DNA from 3 places in the Micromonospora sp. NPDC047762 genome. Region 3 is predicted to be linked to each of the others. Evidence: riboswitches for the same ligand, from Rfam matches in the RefSeq annotation. Region 3 holds a riboswitch; each other region holds the start of a gene.

Region 1 (5,959 bases), on a different contig from region 3:
CCGACCCGCTCCCGGACGCCGATGACCCGGAATCCGACCCGCTGGTGCAGCGCCAGGCTGGCGGTGTTCTCCGGAAAGACCCCGGACTGGATCGTCCAGACGCCGTCGGCCTCGGTGGAGGTGATCAACGCGTCCAGCAGCAGTCGGGCGATGCCACGGCCCTGGGCGGCCGGGTCGACGTACACGGAGTGCTCCACCACACCGGCGTACACCGCGCGGGTCGAGGTCGGCGAGACGGCGACCCAGCCAAGCGCCGTTCCACCCGGGTCGACGGCCACGAAGCGGTGCCCGCTCAGCCGGGCGGCGCTGAACGCCGCCCAGCCCGGCGCGGTGACCTCGAAACTGGCGTCACCGGTGTCCAGGCCGGCCTGGTAGATCGCCAGGACCCGGTCGGCGTCGGCGTCGGTCATGGGCCGCACGGTGATGTCGACCATCAGCACGTTCCTTTCCGGGCAGGCGACCACCCCCGTCTCGGCTTGCTTGCCTGACTTACTCACAGGTTCACAGCTGAACGGGCCACTTCCTTGATCAGGTGATGAGAAGTAGCTGTCGAGGTCGCCTCCAAGCTACTTTTCATCACCTGATCAACGGAAGCGCAGGGACCGAGGTCCTTAGAAGTCGTCGTCGAAGGCGACGGTGCCGGTCACCCCGACCTGGTACGCCGACACCCGCCGCTCGAAGAAGTTGGACAGCTCCTGCACGTCCTGCAACTCCATGAAGCCGAACGGGTTGCTCGACCCGTAGTGCGGCGCGATGCCGAGCTGGGCGAGGCGGCGGTCGGCGACGTGCTGGAGGTACTCCCGCATGTCGGCCAAGGTCAGACCGGGCACGCCGTGGCCCACCAGGTCCTCGGCGAACTGCACCTCACACTCGACCGCCTCGGTGAGCATCCGGCGAACCTGGTCGGCGAGGTCGTCGTCGAACAGGTCCGGCTCCTCGGCGCGAACGGTGTCGACGACGTCGAACGCGAACGCCATGTGCATGGACTCGTCGCGGAACACCCAGTTGGTGCCCGAGGCGAGGCCGTGCAGCAGGCCACGGGAACGCAGGAAGTAGACGTAGGCGAACGCGCCGTAGAAGAACAACCCCTCGATGCAGGCGGCGAAGCAGATGAGGTTGAGCAGGAACGTGCGCCGGTCCTCGCGGGACCGCAGCTCCCGCAGGTCGCTGAGAGAGTCGATCCACCGGAAGCAGAACTCGGCCTTACGCCGGATCGAGGGGATGTTCTCGATGGCCGCGAAGGCCTCGAAACGCTCCGTCTCGTCGGGCACGTACGTGTCGAGCAGGTTGAGGTAGAACTGGACGTGCACGGCCTCCTCGAACAGTTGGCGGGACAGGTAGAGGCGACCCTCCGGACTGTTGACGTGCTGGTAGAGGTTGAGCACCAGGTTGTTGGCGACGATCGTGTCACCGGTGGCGAAGAATGCCACCAGGCGGCTGACCAGGTGCCGTTCGGCCGGAGACAACTTGTCCAGGTCGGCGAGGTCGGCGTGCAGGTCGACCTCCTCGACCGTCCAGGTGTTACGGATCGCGTCGCGGAACCGGTCGAAGAAGTGCGGGTAGCGCATCGGGCGGAGAGTGAGGTCCATCCCGGGGTCGAGCAGCATGTGCGTGGTCCTCGTGTCGGTGGTGCTGGTGTCGGTCGTGGCGGCCTCGGGAAGAGTCACTGGCAGGCCTCGCACGACTCGGGGTTCTCCAGCGAGCAGGCCAGCGCGTCGGCGTCGACGACGACGGGCGCGACGGCGCTGACGGTGGCCTGCTGGATCCGCGTCGCGGGCCGCGAGCGCAGGTAGTAGGTGGTCTTCAGCCCGGCCTTCCACGCGTAGAGGTACATCGAGGAGAGCTTGCCGATGGTCGGTGCCGCCAGGAACAGGTTCAGCGACTGGGACTGGTCGATGAACGGGGCACGGGCGGCGGCCAGGTCGATCAGCGCCCGCTGCGGCAGCTCCCATGCCGTGCGGAACAGTTCCCGTACGCCGACCGGCAACTCGGCGATGTCCTGCACCGACCCCTCCGCCCGCTTGATCGCCGAACGGATCCGCTCGGTCCACAGACCGCGGGCCTTCAGCTCGCGTACCAGAGCGGTGTTGACCTGGAGGAACTCCCCCGACAGGGTCTCGCGCTTGAACAGGTTGGACACCTGCGGCTCGATGCACTCGTAGCACCCGGCGATCGAGGCGATGGTGGCGGTCGGCGCGACCGCCACCAGCAGCGAGTTGCGCAGCCCGTACGCCTCGACCCGCTCGCGCAGCGCGTCCCACCGCGCGGTCTGCGTACCCTCGACACCCCACAGGTCGGGCTGGAGCTGGCCCCGCGCGGCCCGGGTCTGCGGGTACGACGGATGCGCGCCGAAGTCGCGCGCCAGGTCGGCGGAGGTCTCCAGCGCGGTCAGGTACAGCTCCTCGCTGATCCGGGTGGACAGCTCGCGGGCGGCCGGCGAGTCGAACGGCAGCCGCAGCGCGAAGAAGGCGTCCTGCAGGCCCATCAGCCCGAGCCCGACGGGCCGCCAGCGGGGGTTGCTCGCCGCCGCCTGCGCGGTCGGGTAGTAGTTGATGTCGATGACCCGGTCGAGGAAGGTCACCGCGGTCCGCACCGTGGCGCGCAGCCGCTCCCAGTCGATGCCGTCGGCGGTGAGGTGGGCGGCGAGGTTCACCGAGCCGAGGTTGCACACGGCGGTCTCGGCGTCACTGGACACCTCGACGATCTCGGTGCAGAGGTTGGACAGGTGCACCACGTTGCCCGGCTCGGCGGTCTGGTTGCAGAGCCGGTTCGACGCGTCCTTGAAGGTCATCCAGCCGTTGCCGGTCTGGGCGAGGGTCCGCATCATCTTCCCGTACAGCTCCCGGGCCGGGACCTGCCGCACGTAGCGGCCCTGCGCCTCGGCCTGCCGGTACGCGGTGTCGAACCGCTCCCCCCACAGGTCGGGCAGCTCGGGCACCTCGTGCGGGTCGAACAGCGACCACAGCTCGTCGGCCTCGACCCGGCGCATGAACTCGTCCGGCACCCAGTTGGCCAGGTTCAGGTTGTGGGTACGGCGGGCGTCCTCGCCGGTGTTGTCCCGCAGTTGCAGGAACTCCTCGATGTCCGGGTGCCACGGCTCCAGGTAGACGCAGGCAGCGCCCTTGCGTCGGCCACCCTGGTTGACCGCGGCGACGCTCGCGTCCAGCGTGCGCAGCCACGGCACGATCCCGTTGGACTGCCCGTTCGTGCCCCGGATCAGCGCGCCCCGGGAGCGGACCCGGGAGTACGCGATGCCGATGCCCCCGGCGAACTTGGACAGGTTGGCGACCTGGGCGTACCGGGCGTAGATCGAGTCCAGCTCGTCGAGCGGGGAGTCGACCAGGTAGCAGGAGGACATCTGGGTGTGCCGGGTGCCGGAGTTGAACAAGGTCGGTGAGCTGGGCAGGTAGGCCAGGCTGGACATCAGCCGGTAGAAGTCGACCGCCTCGTCCGCCGTCCGGGACAGGCCGCAGGCCACCCGCAGCAGCCAGTACTGCGGGGTCTCCAGCACCAGTCGGCTGGTGGGGTGGCGCAACAGGTAGCGGTCGTACACAGTGCGCAGGCCGAAATACTCGAACCGGCGGTCGCCGTCCGGGTCGATGGCGTGGTCGAGCGTCGCGGCGTGTGTGGCGACGAACGCGGCGGTGTCGTCACCGATCAGGCCCTCGGCGTGGCCGACCCGGATCGCCGCGCTGAACGAGGTGATGCCCTGTCGCCGCACCTCCTTGTCGACGTAGCCGGCCAGCAGCCGCGCGGCCAGACGCGAGTACTGCGGCTCCTCACCGATCATCTCGGCGGCGGTCTGGATGGACAGCCGGTCGAGTTCGGCAGTGGTCGCGCCGTCGTAGAGGCCGCTGATGGTGCGGGTGGCCACCCGCAACGGGTCGACGTCGGTCAGGTCGTCGGCCCACCGCTCGACCGCCCGGACGATCTTGTTCACGTCCACGGGTTCGGTGCCGCCGTCGCGCTTGCGGACCTGCATCGGCGTCCGGCGCACTGTCGCGTCGCCGCTGGCCGGGACTACCTCGGTGACTGTCACCACTCGCTCCTCGGAGTTCGAGACCTGGTGGCCCGGACGCGAGGAGACAGACACCGACGGACGCCACGCCGGCCCCGGCGTGGGTCAGGTGGCGTCAGCCGTCCCACGCGGCCTCGGACCGCCGCCCACCCGGGTGGGGTACGCGGCGCGCTGGCAGGTCTTCGGACTCGCGGGCACGACCGGGCTCGCCGGTCTCCTACTGGCCGTCGCTTCCCAGGCCGATGGTGGCCCAGTGCTGTTGACGGCTGTCGTTCCCACTCACCGCTGCGGGACAGTCCCGGATTTCCACCGGGTTCCCTGTTGCCTCGACCGCACCGGATGAGCGGCCGAACCAGCTGCGCTCGACACCATATATAGGGACGCAGTCGTTGTCACACCCCACATGTCGGTCTCGGGCGTGTCGGCGGCGATGCGGTGACCACCGTCACCAACCCCCGGGAGCACGCTGCGGCCGACCGACGCCGGGCACCGGAGACGGGGCTCTGCGCACTGGTGTCGACATTCGACAAAGATTTGACGTATCGAGGCCACGGCACTGGAGACCACGCCCATACGTCGCCGTCGATGCCTCGCGGCGAGCCGGAACATCCAATCACCAGGGTCCGCCGCGCGCCTCACCTTGGCCCGCCAACCGGCATGATCGGAGTCAAGGCGGCTCGACCCGAGAGGGCAAACATCATATGTCTGCACGTCCGAGGTGATCGACAACGTTGACGCGCTGGAGCAGCCCTCCGTATACTCCCAGTGATCATCTGATCTTTAGCCTAGCCGGGCGAGGAGCGCATGCCGCAGATCACTGCCGTCACCGTCGAAGACGTCCGCTTCCCCACCTCCCTGACCGCTGACGGGTCAGACGCCATGAACAAGGACGGCGACTACTCGGCGGCCTACGTCGTCCTGCACACCGACGGCGTCGACGGCGTGGGCGCGCCACTCGCGGGGCACGGCCTGACCTTCACCATCGGACGAGGCAACGACATCGTCGCGGCGGCGGCAGTCCACCAGGCACAGCTCCTCGTGGGCCAGGACGTGGCAACGATGGCAGCGGACATGGGCGCGGTCTACCGCCTGCTCACCTCCGACTCGCAACTGCGGTGGCTCGGCCCCGAGAAGGGCGTCGTCCACCTGTCCCTCGCCGCCGTGTTGAACGCGTCATGGGACCTGGTCGCCCGGGTCGCCGACAAGCCGCTGTGGCGGCTGCTCGTCGACATGACCCCCGAGCAACTCGTCGACATCGCGGACCTGCGCTACCTGTCCGACGCGCTGACCCGCGACGAGGCACTGGCCATCCTGCGCGCCAAGGAGAGCACAAAGGCCGCCCGCCTCGGCGAGCTCGACCGGACCGGCTACCCCGCCTACACCACCTCGGCGGGCTGGCTCGGCTACGGCGACGACAAGCTGCGCCGACTGTGCCAGGAGGCGGTCGACACCGGCTACGGCTACGTCAAGCTCAAGGTGGGCGCCAACCTCGACGACGACATCCGCCGGTGCGCGATCGCACGGGAGATCCTCGGCCCGGATCGCAACCTGATGATCGACGCCAACCAGGTGTGGGACGTCGGTCAGGCCATCGAGTGGGTCACCGCCCTCGCCCGCTTCACGCCACTGTGGATCGAGGAGCCGACCAGCCCCGACGACATCCTGGGCCACGCGGCCGTCCGCCGCGCCGTCGCTCCGATCGGCGTCGCCACCGGCGAACACTGCCACAACCGGGTGATGTTCAAGCAGCTCTTCCAGGCCGAGGCCATCGACTTCTGCCAGCTCGACACCGGCAGGTTGGCCAGCATCAACGAGATCGTCGCCGTGCTGCTGCTCGCCGCGAAGTTCAACGTCCCGGTGTGCCCGCACGCCGGCGGTGTCGGGCTGTGCGAGATGGTCCAACACGTGTCGGTGCTCGACTACGTCGCGATCTCGGGGGAC
Region 2 (5,959 bases), on a different contig from region 3:
GGGCTCGTCGAGGATGACCACGTTGGTCGCCCAGATGATGGCCCGGGCCACCGCCACGCACTGCCGCTGCCCACCGGACAGCATCGCGATGGGGGTGGTGACCCGGGGGATCCGTACGCCCAGTTCGTCCAGCGCGGCGGCGGCGCCGTGGCGCATGGCGCGCTTGTCCAGCAGCCCGAGCCGGCCGAGTGGTCCGGAGCGAAGGATCTCCCGGCCGAGATACAGGTTGGCGGCCACGCTGAGGTCGTCGGCGACGGCGAGGTCCTGGTAGACGGTCTCCACCCCTGCCCGTCGGGCGTCGACCGGGGTGGAGAACTGGACCGGACGGCCGCCGACCCGGATCTCGCCCTCGTCCGGCGGGTGCACACCGGACAGGGTCTTGATCAGGGTGCTCTTGCCGGCGCCGTTGTCGCCGATCAGCGCGACGACCTCACCGCGGCGGACCGTGAAGTCGGCGCCGCGCAACGCCTCGACGTGCCCGAACCGCTTGACGATGCCGCGGGCTTCGAGGACCGGCGGCTCCGCGTCGGTGGGTTGCTGGTCGCTGGTCGGGGTGGCCGTGGGGTTCACGCCCATCACTGCACCGGCGGGTTGGCGCAGCTGGGCTCGAGCACCGCCTTGATCTCCGCCGAGTCGATGTTCTCCTTGGTGACGAAGGTGACGCCGGTGTCGGCCGACGCCAGCGGCGCCTTGTCCCGAAGGTGCTTGACCATCTTGTCGACGCCGAAGTAGCCCATCTTGAACGGGTTCTGCACGACCAGCGCCGAGATCTGGCCGTTGCGTACCCCGGCGATCTCGTCCGGGGCGGCGTCCCACCCGATGATGACCACCTTGCCGGACTTGCCGGCGGCCTGGATGGCCTGCGCGGCACCGAGCACGCTCGGCTCGTTGGCCGCGAAGACACCCTTCAGGTTGGGGTTGGCGGTGAGGATGTTCTCGGTGACCCGTCGGGCCTCGTTGACGTCACTCTTGCTCGGCTGTTGGCCGACCAGCTTCAGGTTGGGGTACTGGGCGAGGCCGGCCTTGAAGCCGTCGACCCGCTCGGTGTTGGTCTGCGATCCGGGCTGGAACTCGACCAGCGCCACCTCGTGGTTGCCGGGGCCGAGTTCGGTGGCGAGCAGCTTGGCCGCCTCGGTCGCCGACGCACGGTTGTCGGTGGCGAAGAGGGGCACGTTCGACGGCTGCGGGCTGGTGCCAGAGTCGATCATGGCGACCGGGATGTTGGCGCTGAGCGCCTTGTCGGTCGCCGGTGCCAGCGCGCTGGAGTCGGTCGCCGCGTAGACGATGCCGTCGACCTTCTTGGTGACGAAGTTCTGGATCAGGTTGACCTGGCCCTCGACGTCGGTCTCGGCGGTCACCCCGTCCCACTGGACGGTGACGTCCCCCGCGCGCTGCGCGGCGCACTCGGCGCCCGCCTTGACGGTGTTCCAGTAGTCGGCGCCGACCGCCTTGGGTACGACGGCGAGCTTCAACGGGCCGCTCGCGTCCTTGGCCGCACTGTCGCCGCCGCCGTCGCGAACCTCGACCCCGCCGCAGGCGCTGAGCAGGGCGGTCGCCGCGGCCGCGGCCAGGATCGCCTGCACGCGCAGGAGTCGTCCTCGCGTCCGCCGGCTGGTGGTGGTGTGTGCCATGGTGTGTGTCCTTCCTCGTTCGGACTCTCGGAATGGCATGTCAACCCCGTGATTCCAGCCGCCGGCGGCGGTACTGGTCGAAGTAGACGGCGGCCCAGATGATCACGCCGACGATCACCTGCTGGTAGTGGATGCTGATGTCGAGCAGGACGGCGCCGTTGCGGACCAGGGCGATGAGGAACGCGCCGATGATGGTCCCGACGATCCGGCCCTGCCCGCCGAACAGGCTGGCTCCGCCGATGACGGCGGCGGCGATGACGTCGAGTTCCAGCGAGATCCCGTAGTTGGGCTGGCCGGAGTTGACCCGGGACGCGGCGATCATGCCGCCGAGCCCGACCAGCACGCCGGCCAGCACGTACACCCCGGTCAGGTGCCGCCCGACCCGGATGCCGGAGCGGCGTGCCGCCTCCAGATTGGAGCCCATGGCGTAGGTGTACTGACCGAAGCGGGTCTGGGAGAGCAGGAAGGCGACCCCGACGGCGACCAGGACGGTGATCACCACGGCGAACGGAATGCCGAGGATCTGCCCGTTGCCGAGCAGTTGGAAGGACCGGGGAAGGCCATAGACGCCGACGGCGCCGGTGATGATGAAGACCAGGCCGCGGCCCACGGACATGGTCCCCAACGTCGCGATGAACGGCGGAATCCGGGCCACCGTCACCAGCAGCCCGTTCAACAGCCCGGCCAGCGCGCCGACGCCGATCGCGACCGCCGTCGCCGCCCAGAGCGAGAAGCCGAGGTCGCGTACGACCATCGCGCCCAACACGCCGGCGAGCGCGGCGACCGACCCCACGGACAGGTCGATGCCCTTCGTGATGATGACCATCGTCTGGGCGGTGGCGATGATGGCGATCACCGCCGTCTGGGCCCCGATGTTGAAGAGGTTGTCCGCTGTCAGGAAGTAGGGGCTCGCGAAGGTCAGGGCGATGAACAGGACGACCAACGCGGTGGCGGCGGTGAACTCGGAGACGGCGTGGGAGATCCGTTCCCGGAACCAGTCGCTGAGTTCGCCGCGCTGTGTGCCGGCGGTTGCCTCGACGCTACTCATCGTCGGACCTGACCTCCCCAAGCGTGGTGCCGGCGTCCGACGGGGACCCGCCGACGAGCCGAACGTCTGTGAGCGACCGACCCCGCTCGGCCGGCGGTGCGGCGAGGTGCGCGCACAACCTTGGAGATAGGTCGGATGATTCCCGCGATCAGGCGTTACCTTGCCACGCATTCACGTATGTTGCCAAGGTCTTGCGGGCATGTTTTGCCATCGTTACCTGTGCCACCGAAGCCATACGTCTGACCAAATCGACACCGACTGCCGCCGCTAGCATGTTATCGATAACATCCTATGTCCCCAGGCCGAAGGGCGCTGCCGTCTCAGGACGGGGCCAGCCGGTAGAAACGGCCGGCGGTCCGGCGCCAGATCGCGGCCCGCTCGTCGTCGGAGAGCGGGTCCAGCAGGTCACCGAGGACGGCGACCCAGCGGGTGTACGAGGTGGCGAGCAGGCACACCGGCCAGTCCGAGCCGAACATCAGCCGATCCGGCCCGAACACGTCAAGGGCGTGCTCGACCGCGGGCCGCAGGTCGGCAGCGGTCCAGGACCCACCGTCCACTTCGGTCACCAGGCCGGAGAGCTTCGCCGTGGTGTTGGACTCGGCCGCGAGCGCCCGCAGGTCGCGGTGCCAGTCACCGAGTTCGGCGCGTCCGAGCGGGGGCTTGCCGAGGTGGTCCAGGACGAACCGCACCTGGGGCAGGTCGCGGACGAGCCGGACGGCCGCCGGCAGCTGACGGTGGCGCACCAGGAGGTCGAAGGCGAGACCCGCGGCACCGACCGCGGCTATGCCGCGCCGCACCTCGGGGCGATCGAGATAGGTCGGGTCGGGTTCGGACTGGACCAGGTGCCGGATCCCGACCAGCCGTTCGCCGCCGCGCGCCCCGCGTAGTCGGGCGAGGCGACGGTCGACATCGGCGGCGGTGAGGTCGACCCAGCCGACGACCCCGGCGACGAGCGGGTCGTCGGCCGCGATGCCGAGCAACTCGGGCGTCTCCGACCGAACGGCGACGGACTGGACGACCACGGTCTGGGTGACCCCGGCGGCCCGGGTCGCCGGGGCGAGCTCGACCGGTGTGAAGTCGTTGTCGATCGCGGCCATGGTGTGCGGATCGATCCAGGGCTGTGGGTGCCGCGCCCGGACCCAGAGGTGATGGTGCGCGTCGACGATGCCCGCTCGTCGCGCGACCTCGCCGGTCGTCACCGGACCCGTCCCTGGCGCGTTCCCGTCCACCGCACACCCCGCCCCGCCGCTGATCGAACCCTCCGGGTCAACCCGGAGCCACGGAGCCGATCTGGCAGATTGACCATGTTAGCGGTAACAGCCTGTTGTCGAGCCCGAACGCGCACCACGACCGACCTCCGGCAGTGTCGCCTTTTGGTCTGACGAATCCACCGGCACCTGCGGCTGGTCCGCCTCGTCGACGTCCCGGTGTACGGACGCGCCCGGGGCGCGGGGTCCGGGTTGACCGCCTGAGGCGGCACCGATACCGTCGACGCACTATCTGCGGCGACGCGAGGGAAGCCGGTGTGAATCCGGCGCGGTCGCGCCACTGTGAGCGGTTCCCCAATCACCATTGGGGTCCGCGAGCCAGGACGCTCGGTCGTCCGCAGCCTTGCGATGGGGACGCGTCATCCCTGGGGAGGTTCGTGTATTCATGTCTAGCTCCGCTACCAGCCAGCCGGTGGTGCACCCCGCTGGCAGTGCCCGTCTCTTGTGGACCGCTCTGGCGACCGTTGCCGCGCTCGCCCTGCTGACGTATCTCGTCGCCTTCGACCAGGGGGCGGTGTCGCGCAGTGGGATGTACCTGCACGAGCTGATGCACGACGGCCGGCACCTGCTGGGCGTCCCGTGCCACTGACCACCACCAGCACTCCCCCGTTCCTCGCCGTCCTCGTCCGCGGGCTGCTGGCCGGCCTGATCGCCGGCCTGTTGGCCGGGGCGTTCGCGTACGTCGCTGGCGAACCGCACGTCGAGGCGGCCATCGCCATCGAGGAGGCGGCGACGCACGCCGAGCCTGCCGTTGGTGCGCACGATCACGAGGACGCGCTGGTCAGCCGGACGGGTCAGCGGGGCGGCCTGTTCCTGGCCACCGCCCTGTTCGGGGCCGCGATGGGTGGCCTGCTGGCCACGGCGTACGTCCTGCTGGCCCGGCGGCGGCGCGGCGACGACGACGGGCGGTGGGGTCTGCTGCTGGCCGGCGCGGCGCTGCTCGGTGCGGTGATCGTGCCGTTCCTCAAGTACCCCGCGAACCCACCGGCGGTCGGCGACCCGGCCACCATCAACCAACGGACCGTCACCTACCTGTTGATGGTGGTGCTCGGGCTGGTGGCCGTGTGGGCCGGCTCGCTGGGCTACCGGTCGGTCGGTGCCCACGCACCGACGTGGCTTCGCGCCGCCGCGGCCGTGGGCGGGTTCCTCCTGGTCACGGCAGTGTCGTACGTGGTGATGCCGTCCTTCCAGGAGGTTCCGGCGGACTTCCCGGCGACCCTGCTGTGGAGTTTCCGGTTGGCCTCGCTCGGCACCCAGGTCGTGCTCTGGACCGGCATCGGCCTGCTGTTCGCGGCCCTGATGCACCACGAGCGGCGTCGCCGGGCCGGTTCCGCGCTGCCGAGCACGTGACCGGCACCAGCCTTCGGCTGGTCGCCCACGGTCACACCGCCGCGCTGCGCCGGGCCCGCTTCGGCGGTGCCGACGACGGCCTGGACGAGGGTGGCCTGCGTGCCGCGCTCGCCCAGGCCCACGCGGGTGCAGACCGGCGTTGGCGCCTCGGGGAGAACGCCACCTGCCTGTCCAGCCCCGCGGTGGCCGCCCGACAGACCGCCGACGCCTTCGGCCTTCTGCCGACGGTCGAGACCGCGTTGGCCGACTGTGACTACGGGGACTGGTCCGGCCGGTCGCTTGAGGAGGTCGCTGAATCGCAGCCGCAGGCGCTGCACGACTGGTTGTCCGCCCCGGACTGCGCGCCGCACGGCGGTGAGTCCGTCACGGAGGTGCGGGATCGGGTCGGCAGTTGGCTGGATGCGCAGCACCGGGCTGGTGGACGAGTCATCGCGGTCACCCACCCCCTGGTGATCCGGGTCGCGGTGGTGCACGCCCTCGGTCTTCCGATGGCGACGTACCGGCAGGTGGACGTCGAGCCGTTGGCTGTCGTCCGGCTCACCAGCCAGGGTGCGCGCTGGCACCTTCGACTGGGCGGATAGCGAGCAGGTCGAGGCCACACCGAACGGCGCAGGCCGTGCCCACTCCTGGTGGGCACGGCCTGCGCCTGTCAGCCGCTTGCT
Region 3 (5,385 bases):
CCTGGCGTGTCTGCGAGGCTGCGGCCTGGTCGTCGCCATACCCGAGGGTCGACGCTCTCGCTACGAACTCGCCGACGCGCGCCTCGCGCACGCCCTGGGTGATCTCCTCGGTCTCGCCCTTGCGGTCGACCCGGCCGCCTGCCCGAGCACCGAGGCCGAGGGCTGCTGCTGATGAGCCTGCCGCACATCTCGCTGACCGCGGCTCCGCCGCCGTCTCGACGGGCGGTGCTGATCCGCCGGGTGCGGCTGTTCGTGGCCGCGACCATCACCTACAACCTCATCGAAGCGGCCGTGGCGATCAGTGCCGGGACGATCGCATCGTCGACCGCGCTGATCGGCTTCGGCCTCGACTCGATCATCGAGGTCGCCTCCGCCGCCGCGGTGGCGTGGCAGTTCTCCGGCCCGAACCATGAACGCCGTGAACGCACCGCGCTGCGCATCATCGCGATCTCGTTCTTCGCCCTCGCCGGCTACGTCGGCATCGAGTCCGTGCGCGCGCTGCTCGGCACCGACCGCCCCGAGCACTCCACGATTGGCCTGCTCCTCGCGGCCGTATCGCTGGCGGTCATGCCGATCCTGTCCGCCGCGCAACGCCGCGCCGGCCGCGAACTCGGCTCCGCCTCCGCGGTCGCCGACTCGAAACAGACCCTGCTGTGCACCTACCTGTCCGCCGTTGTGCTCCTCGGGTTGGCCGTCAACTCGCTGTTCGGCTGGTGGTGGGCCGACCCAGCCGCCGCGCTGACCATCGCCGCCGTCGCGATCAAGGAAGGCCGCGAAGCCTGGCGCGGCGACACCTGCTGCACCCCCACCACAGTGGTAGACGACTCCACTGCACCCGGCTGCGCCGACGGCTGCTGCACCTAACGTGACGACTGGGGCGGGCGCGCCCCGGCGCAGCGCTGGATGAAGGCCCGGAAAGAGCAACGCCTGGTGGTGATTGACGACGGCCCCCGCCGGCGATCACGGAGGCTGGCCTGGTGCCAACAACGTCAGGAACTTTCCCTCCTCCGCCCCCGACTATTCAGATATTGACGGTTATCAGAGGGGTTGCTGGTGAGACGACGGGCAGTGTTGACGGGCGGTGCCGCCGCGAGCGTGGGCACGCTGATCGGCGGGCAGGCGACTGCGGCCACCCCGCGCGATGCGAAAGGGCCTCTGCGGGTACGCATTGTCATGTTCGACGGCGTTGAGGAGCAGGACTTCATCGCGCCGCAGGAAGTGTTCTCGCTGGCCGGGTGGTACAGCAGCAGAAAGATCGACACCGGCTACATGGTGCTCGGCAGGCCTCGCGTCATCACCGCCGCATTCGGCACTCGCGTGACGATCGACCGCGGCTGGCGGCCCGAGGAGGCGGATCTGATCGTCGTACCCGGTGGCGGTCGTCCCGGAGAGCCCGGCATCTGGGCGGAGATCAACAATGGGGCGCTCCCGAAGGCGCTCGCGACGGCACGCCGCCCGGGTCTCACCATCTCGTCACTCTGCACCGGCGCGATCATTCTTGCCGCGGCCGGACTGGTCACCGGCCGTCCCTGCACCACTCACACGGTTGCCAAGAAAGAGTTGGCCGCGCGCGGTGGCGTTGTCAAGAACGCGCGCGTCGTCGACGACGGCGACCTGGTCACCGCCGCCGGCATCACGTCCGGCTTGGATCTGGCGCTGCACCTCGTCGCGCGCGAGCTCAACGCGGACGTCGCTGTCCAGGTCGAAGAGGCCCTTGAATACCAGGCACGGGGCACGGTCTGGACCCGGTGAGGCATTGACGTGGGCCGAGCGCCGGCGTCACCGCTAGTGGTCTGTCTGGGTTGCGGTGTCTCGGCCGCGTTTGATGCCCGCTTCGCTGCCGCCGGTTCCGTCAGCGGCGGCGCAGGACGATCACGTTGTCGGTCACCTCGGCGGACTCGCCGCTCGGGCCGGTCGCGGTGCGGGTGCGGGCCTCGCAGATGACGGTCTGCCAGTGGGACGGCGACCGACAGGTAGCTCACCGAGTACTGACCTTTGGCGGGCAGATGCGCGAGGGCCACCACCGCCGGGAAACCCGTCGTGTACTCGCGAGGCTCGAACTGGCCGTTGACCAGGAAGTACTCCCGTACCGGCTTGTCCAGCGGCTTGGGCTCCCCGTACGTCCAGCCGTTGTCGACCCGGCTGCCGCCCGGGGCGGTGATGGTGAAGTACGCGTTGGCGGCGTCCTTCTCGGTGAAGTACAGCCGCACCGTCGTCAACGGCTCGTTCACAGTGGCGCCGGCCACCGGTGTGGACATGGCGAGGGTCCCGTGAGCCGCGGCCGGCGGAGCGGACGCGAGCAGTGTGACCGCCGAGGCGAGGACGAGCGCGAGCAGGCCCGAGACCATGCGGCCAGGAGACTGAGGGAGACGACGCATCTGAATATCCTCACCGCGGTGAGGCTTTTCGCAAAAGGTCGCGATCTTTTTCCTCAGGTAGCAAAAGTTGGATACGCTGCGGTTCCAGCCCTGTGTCACACATGTGAAAGGCTGTGCCGTCGTCGAGGCGGGGCGGAGTCCTCAACGAGCGTTCGTGTCCGGGTGGACGCGGGTCTCGGTCGCATCGAGGGGCTCAGAGGGTTCGCCCTGGCATGAGGTGGAGGCGCGCCGCGACGTCGTTGGTCCCGCAGGGCGGACATGCCAAGCCCAAATCGCGTACGGAGCCCTAGGATGGACAACGGTGTTGGTTCGCCGTGGCCTGAATGGTCGTGGCGTCGTAAGAGGGAACCCGGTGCGAGACCGGGACTGCCCCGCAGCGGTGAGTGGGAACGACCGCCGTCATCAAGCACTGGGCCGCGAGGTCTGGGAAGCGACGGCCAGTAGGCGACCGAACAGGTCACGCCCGCGAGTCCGAAGACCTGCCAGCGCCGCGCATGCCAGCCGGTGTGCGCCGCCGATGGTCTCTCGGGACGGCCGGGGCGGAAGCCGGTACGCATCCGTACCCCTTCCTTCCCTGCTGTGGCGCGAGTCCTCGGCCGCTTCGAGGGAAGGACCCCCATGAACACCGCATTCGGTCAGAGCACCGTGCTCGGTTATCCGCGCATCGGCGGCAACCGTGAGTTGAAGAAGGCCGTGGAGGCCTACTGGGCGGGTCACATCGACGCGGAGGAGTTGGAGACCACCGGCACCGCGCTACGGGGTGAGGTCTGGCGGGCGCTGCGCGACGCAGGTCTGGACGCGATTCCGTCCAACACGTTCTCCTACTACGACCACGTGCTCGACACCGCCGTGGCCGTCGGCGCCATCCCGCAACGCTTCACCCGCCTCGGCCTGTCCGAGCTGAACACCTACTTCGCGATGGCCCGCGGCGTCGACGCCGAGCCGGCACTGGAGCTCACCAAGTGGTTCGACACGAACTACCACTATCTGGTGCCGGAGGTCGGCGCCGACACCGTCTTCGCGGCGAACCCCGCGAAGGCGTTGCGCGAGTACCGCGAAGCCCGTGACCTCGGCATCGAGAGCCGCCCGGTGCTGGTCGGACCGGCCACGTTCCTACTGCTGTCCAAGCCCGCCGACGGGGGCGGGCAACCGTTTGACCGGTTGGCGGACCTCATCGACGTGTACGCCGACATCCTGGGGACGCTCGCCGACGCCGGAGTGCGGTGGGTGCAGCTGGACGAGCCCGCCTACGTGAGCGACCGCAGCGAGGCTGAGATCGCCGCGCTCCGCGACGCGTACACCCGGTTGGGCGCCGTGCAGCAGCGGCCGAGGATCTTCGTCGCCACCTACTTCGGGGAGCTCGGTGGCGCACTGCCCGCTCTGCTGGACACGCCCGTCGAGGCGATCGGCCTGGACCTGGTCGCCGGGCCCGGCAACCTGCAGCGGCTCGCTGGCGCGGGGCAGTTGCGTGGCAAGACGATCGTCGCCGGGCTTGTCGACGGCCGCAACGTCTGGCGCACCGACGTGCGAGCGGCGATCAGCGCCGGCGCGGCGGTGACCGGGCTCGCCGACCACGTCGCGGTGTCCACATCGTGCTCGCTGCTGCACGTGCCGGTGGACCTGTCCGTCGACACCGCGCTCGATCCGGACCTGCGCCACCGGTTGGCCTTCGCCCGGCAGAAGGTCGACGAGGTCGTCCTGCTGGGTCGGGCGCTGCGCAACGGCACCACGACCCTGCCCGCGCCGCTTGCGTCGGCCCCGCCGGGATGGCATGACGACGGTGTGCGAGGGCGCCTCGCCGCGCTGCGCGGGGTGGACCGGCAGCGCGGCGCCTACCCGCAACGCGCTGCCGCGCAGCAGGCGAGGCTGAGTCTGCCGGCGCTGCCAACGACCACGATTGGCTCGTTCCCACAGACCGACGAGCTGCGCAAGGCCCGCGCCGCGTACCGGGCTGGGCGACTCGACGAGACGGGTTACCAACAGCGGATGCGAGCTGAGGTCGAGCGGGTCATCCGTCTTCAGGAGAGGTTGGGTCTCGACGTGCTGGTGCACGGCGAGCCGGAACGCAACGACATGGTCCAGTACTTCGGCGAGCAGTTGAGCGGGTTCGCCGCCACCGAGCACGGCTGGGTGCAGTCCTACGGCTCCCGCTGCGTACGCCCGCCGATCATCTACGGCGATGTCACCCGCAAGGCACCCATGACCGTCGGTTGGTCCACCTACGCCCAGTCGTTGACCGACAAGCCGGTCAAGGGGATGCTCACCGGTCCGGTGACGATCCTGGCCTGGTCGTTCGTCCGCGCCGACCAGCCGCTCGGCGACACCGCCGATCAGGTCGCGCTCGCCTTGCGCGACGAGTGCCGCGACCTCGAAGCCGCGGGCATCCGGGTGATCCAGGTCGACGAGCCGGCCCTGCGCGAGACGCTGCCGTTGCGCAAGGCCGACCGGAATGCCTACCTGGACTGGGCGGTCGGCGCGTTCCGTCTGGCGACCTCCGGCGTCGCCGACGGCACCCAGATCCACACCCATCTGTGCTACTCGGAGTTCGGCGAGGTCATCACCGCCATCGACGCTCTCGACGCCGACGTCACCAGCATCGAGGCGTCCCGTTCGAAGATGGAGGTCCTCGACGACCTCGCCGCGATCGGATACCGCCGCGGCGTCGGACCCGGTGTGTGGGACATCCACTCACCGCGGGTGCCCGCGCACGACGAGGTCGTCGAGGCGCTGCGTCGGGCAGCGGCGGCGGTCCCTGTCGAGCGGCTGTGGGTGAATCCCGATTGCGGTCTCAAGACCCGCGGCTACGCGGAGGTGCAGGCGTCCCTCGAACATTTGGTAGCCGCTGCTGCCGAGCTTCGCCGCGAGTAACGCGCTGTGCCGGGTGGGATCTCGAGCTGATCCCGCCCGGCACGCCGGGCAAGCAAGTTCCTGGATGAGCAGCAGTAGCGGGGTGAGGTCAACTCGGCCGCAGGGGAACAGTGCGGGCCGTCGTCGAGCCCCTGCCTAC

What was found. A riboswitch is a leader RNA that binds a small molecule or an ion and turns the genes downstream of it on or off. The one in region 3 is predicted to bind cobalamin.
Region 1: it holds a riboswitch for cobalamin, as region 3 does, so the genes downstream of both, ACGF3C_RS21095 (ribonucleoside-diphosphate reductase subunit alpha) here and metE (5-methyltetrahydropteroyltriglutamate--homocysteine S-methyltransferase) in region 3, are expected to answer to the same signal.
Region 2: it holds a riboswitch for cobalamin, as region 3 does, so the genes downstream of both, ACGF3C_RS21055 (CbtB-domain containing protein) here and metE (5-methyltetrahydropteroyltriglutamate--homocysteine S-methyltransferase) in region 3, are expected to answer to the same signal.

Annotation. Positions count from the first base shown of each region.
Region 1 is NZ_JBIDCQ010000006.1:407,583-413,541, reverse strand. It holds gene ACGF3C_RS21105 (N-acetyltransferase family protein) at 1-434, opposite strand, end outside; gene ACGF3C_RS21100 (ribonucleotide-diphosphate reductase subunit beta) at 612-1,607, opposite strand; gene ACGF3C_RS21095 (ribonucleoside-diphosphate reductase subunit alpha) at 1,664-3,982, opposite strand; cobalamin riboswitch at 4,174-4,390, opposite strand; gene ACGF3C_RS21090 (enolase C-terminal domain-like protein) at 4,823-5,959, shown strand, end outside.
Region 2 is NZ_JBIDCQ010000006.1:399,366-405,324, reverse strand. It holds gene ACGF3C_RS21075 (ATP-binding cassette domain-containing protein) at 1-576, opposite strand, end outside; gene ACGF3C_RS21070 (ABC transporter substrate-binding protein) at 576-1,631, opposite strand; gene ACGF3C_RS21065 (ABC transporter permease) at 1,672-2,679, opposite strand; gene ACGF3C_RS21060 (amidohydrolase family protein) at 3,000-3,878, opposite strand; cobalamin riboswitch at 4,143-4,298, shown strand; gene ACGF3C_RS21055 (CbtB-domain containing protein) at 4,333-4,536, shown strand; gene ACGF3C_RS21050 (CbtA family protein) at 4,527-5,297, shown strand; gene ACGF3C_RS21045 (histidine phosphatase family protein) at 5,294-5,878, shown strand; gene ACGF3C_RS21040 (MFS transporter) at 5,959-5,959, opposite strand, start outside.
Region 3 is NZ_JBIDCQ010000013.1:158,896-164,280, forward strand. It holds gene ACGF3C_RS31140 (metalloregulator ArsR/SmtB family transcription factor) at 1-172, shown strand, start outside; gene ACGF3C_RS31145 (cation transporter) at 172-864, shown strand; gene ACGF3C_RS31150 (DJ-1/PfpI family protein) at 1,096-1,752, shown strand; partial or broken gene ACGF3C_RS31155 (copper resistance protein CopC) at 2,022-2,378, opposite strand; cobalamin riboswitch at 2,667-2,880, shown strand; gene metE (5-methyltetrahydropteroyltriglutamate--homocysteine S-methyltransferase) at 2,997-5,246, shown strand.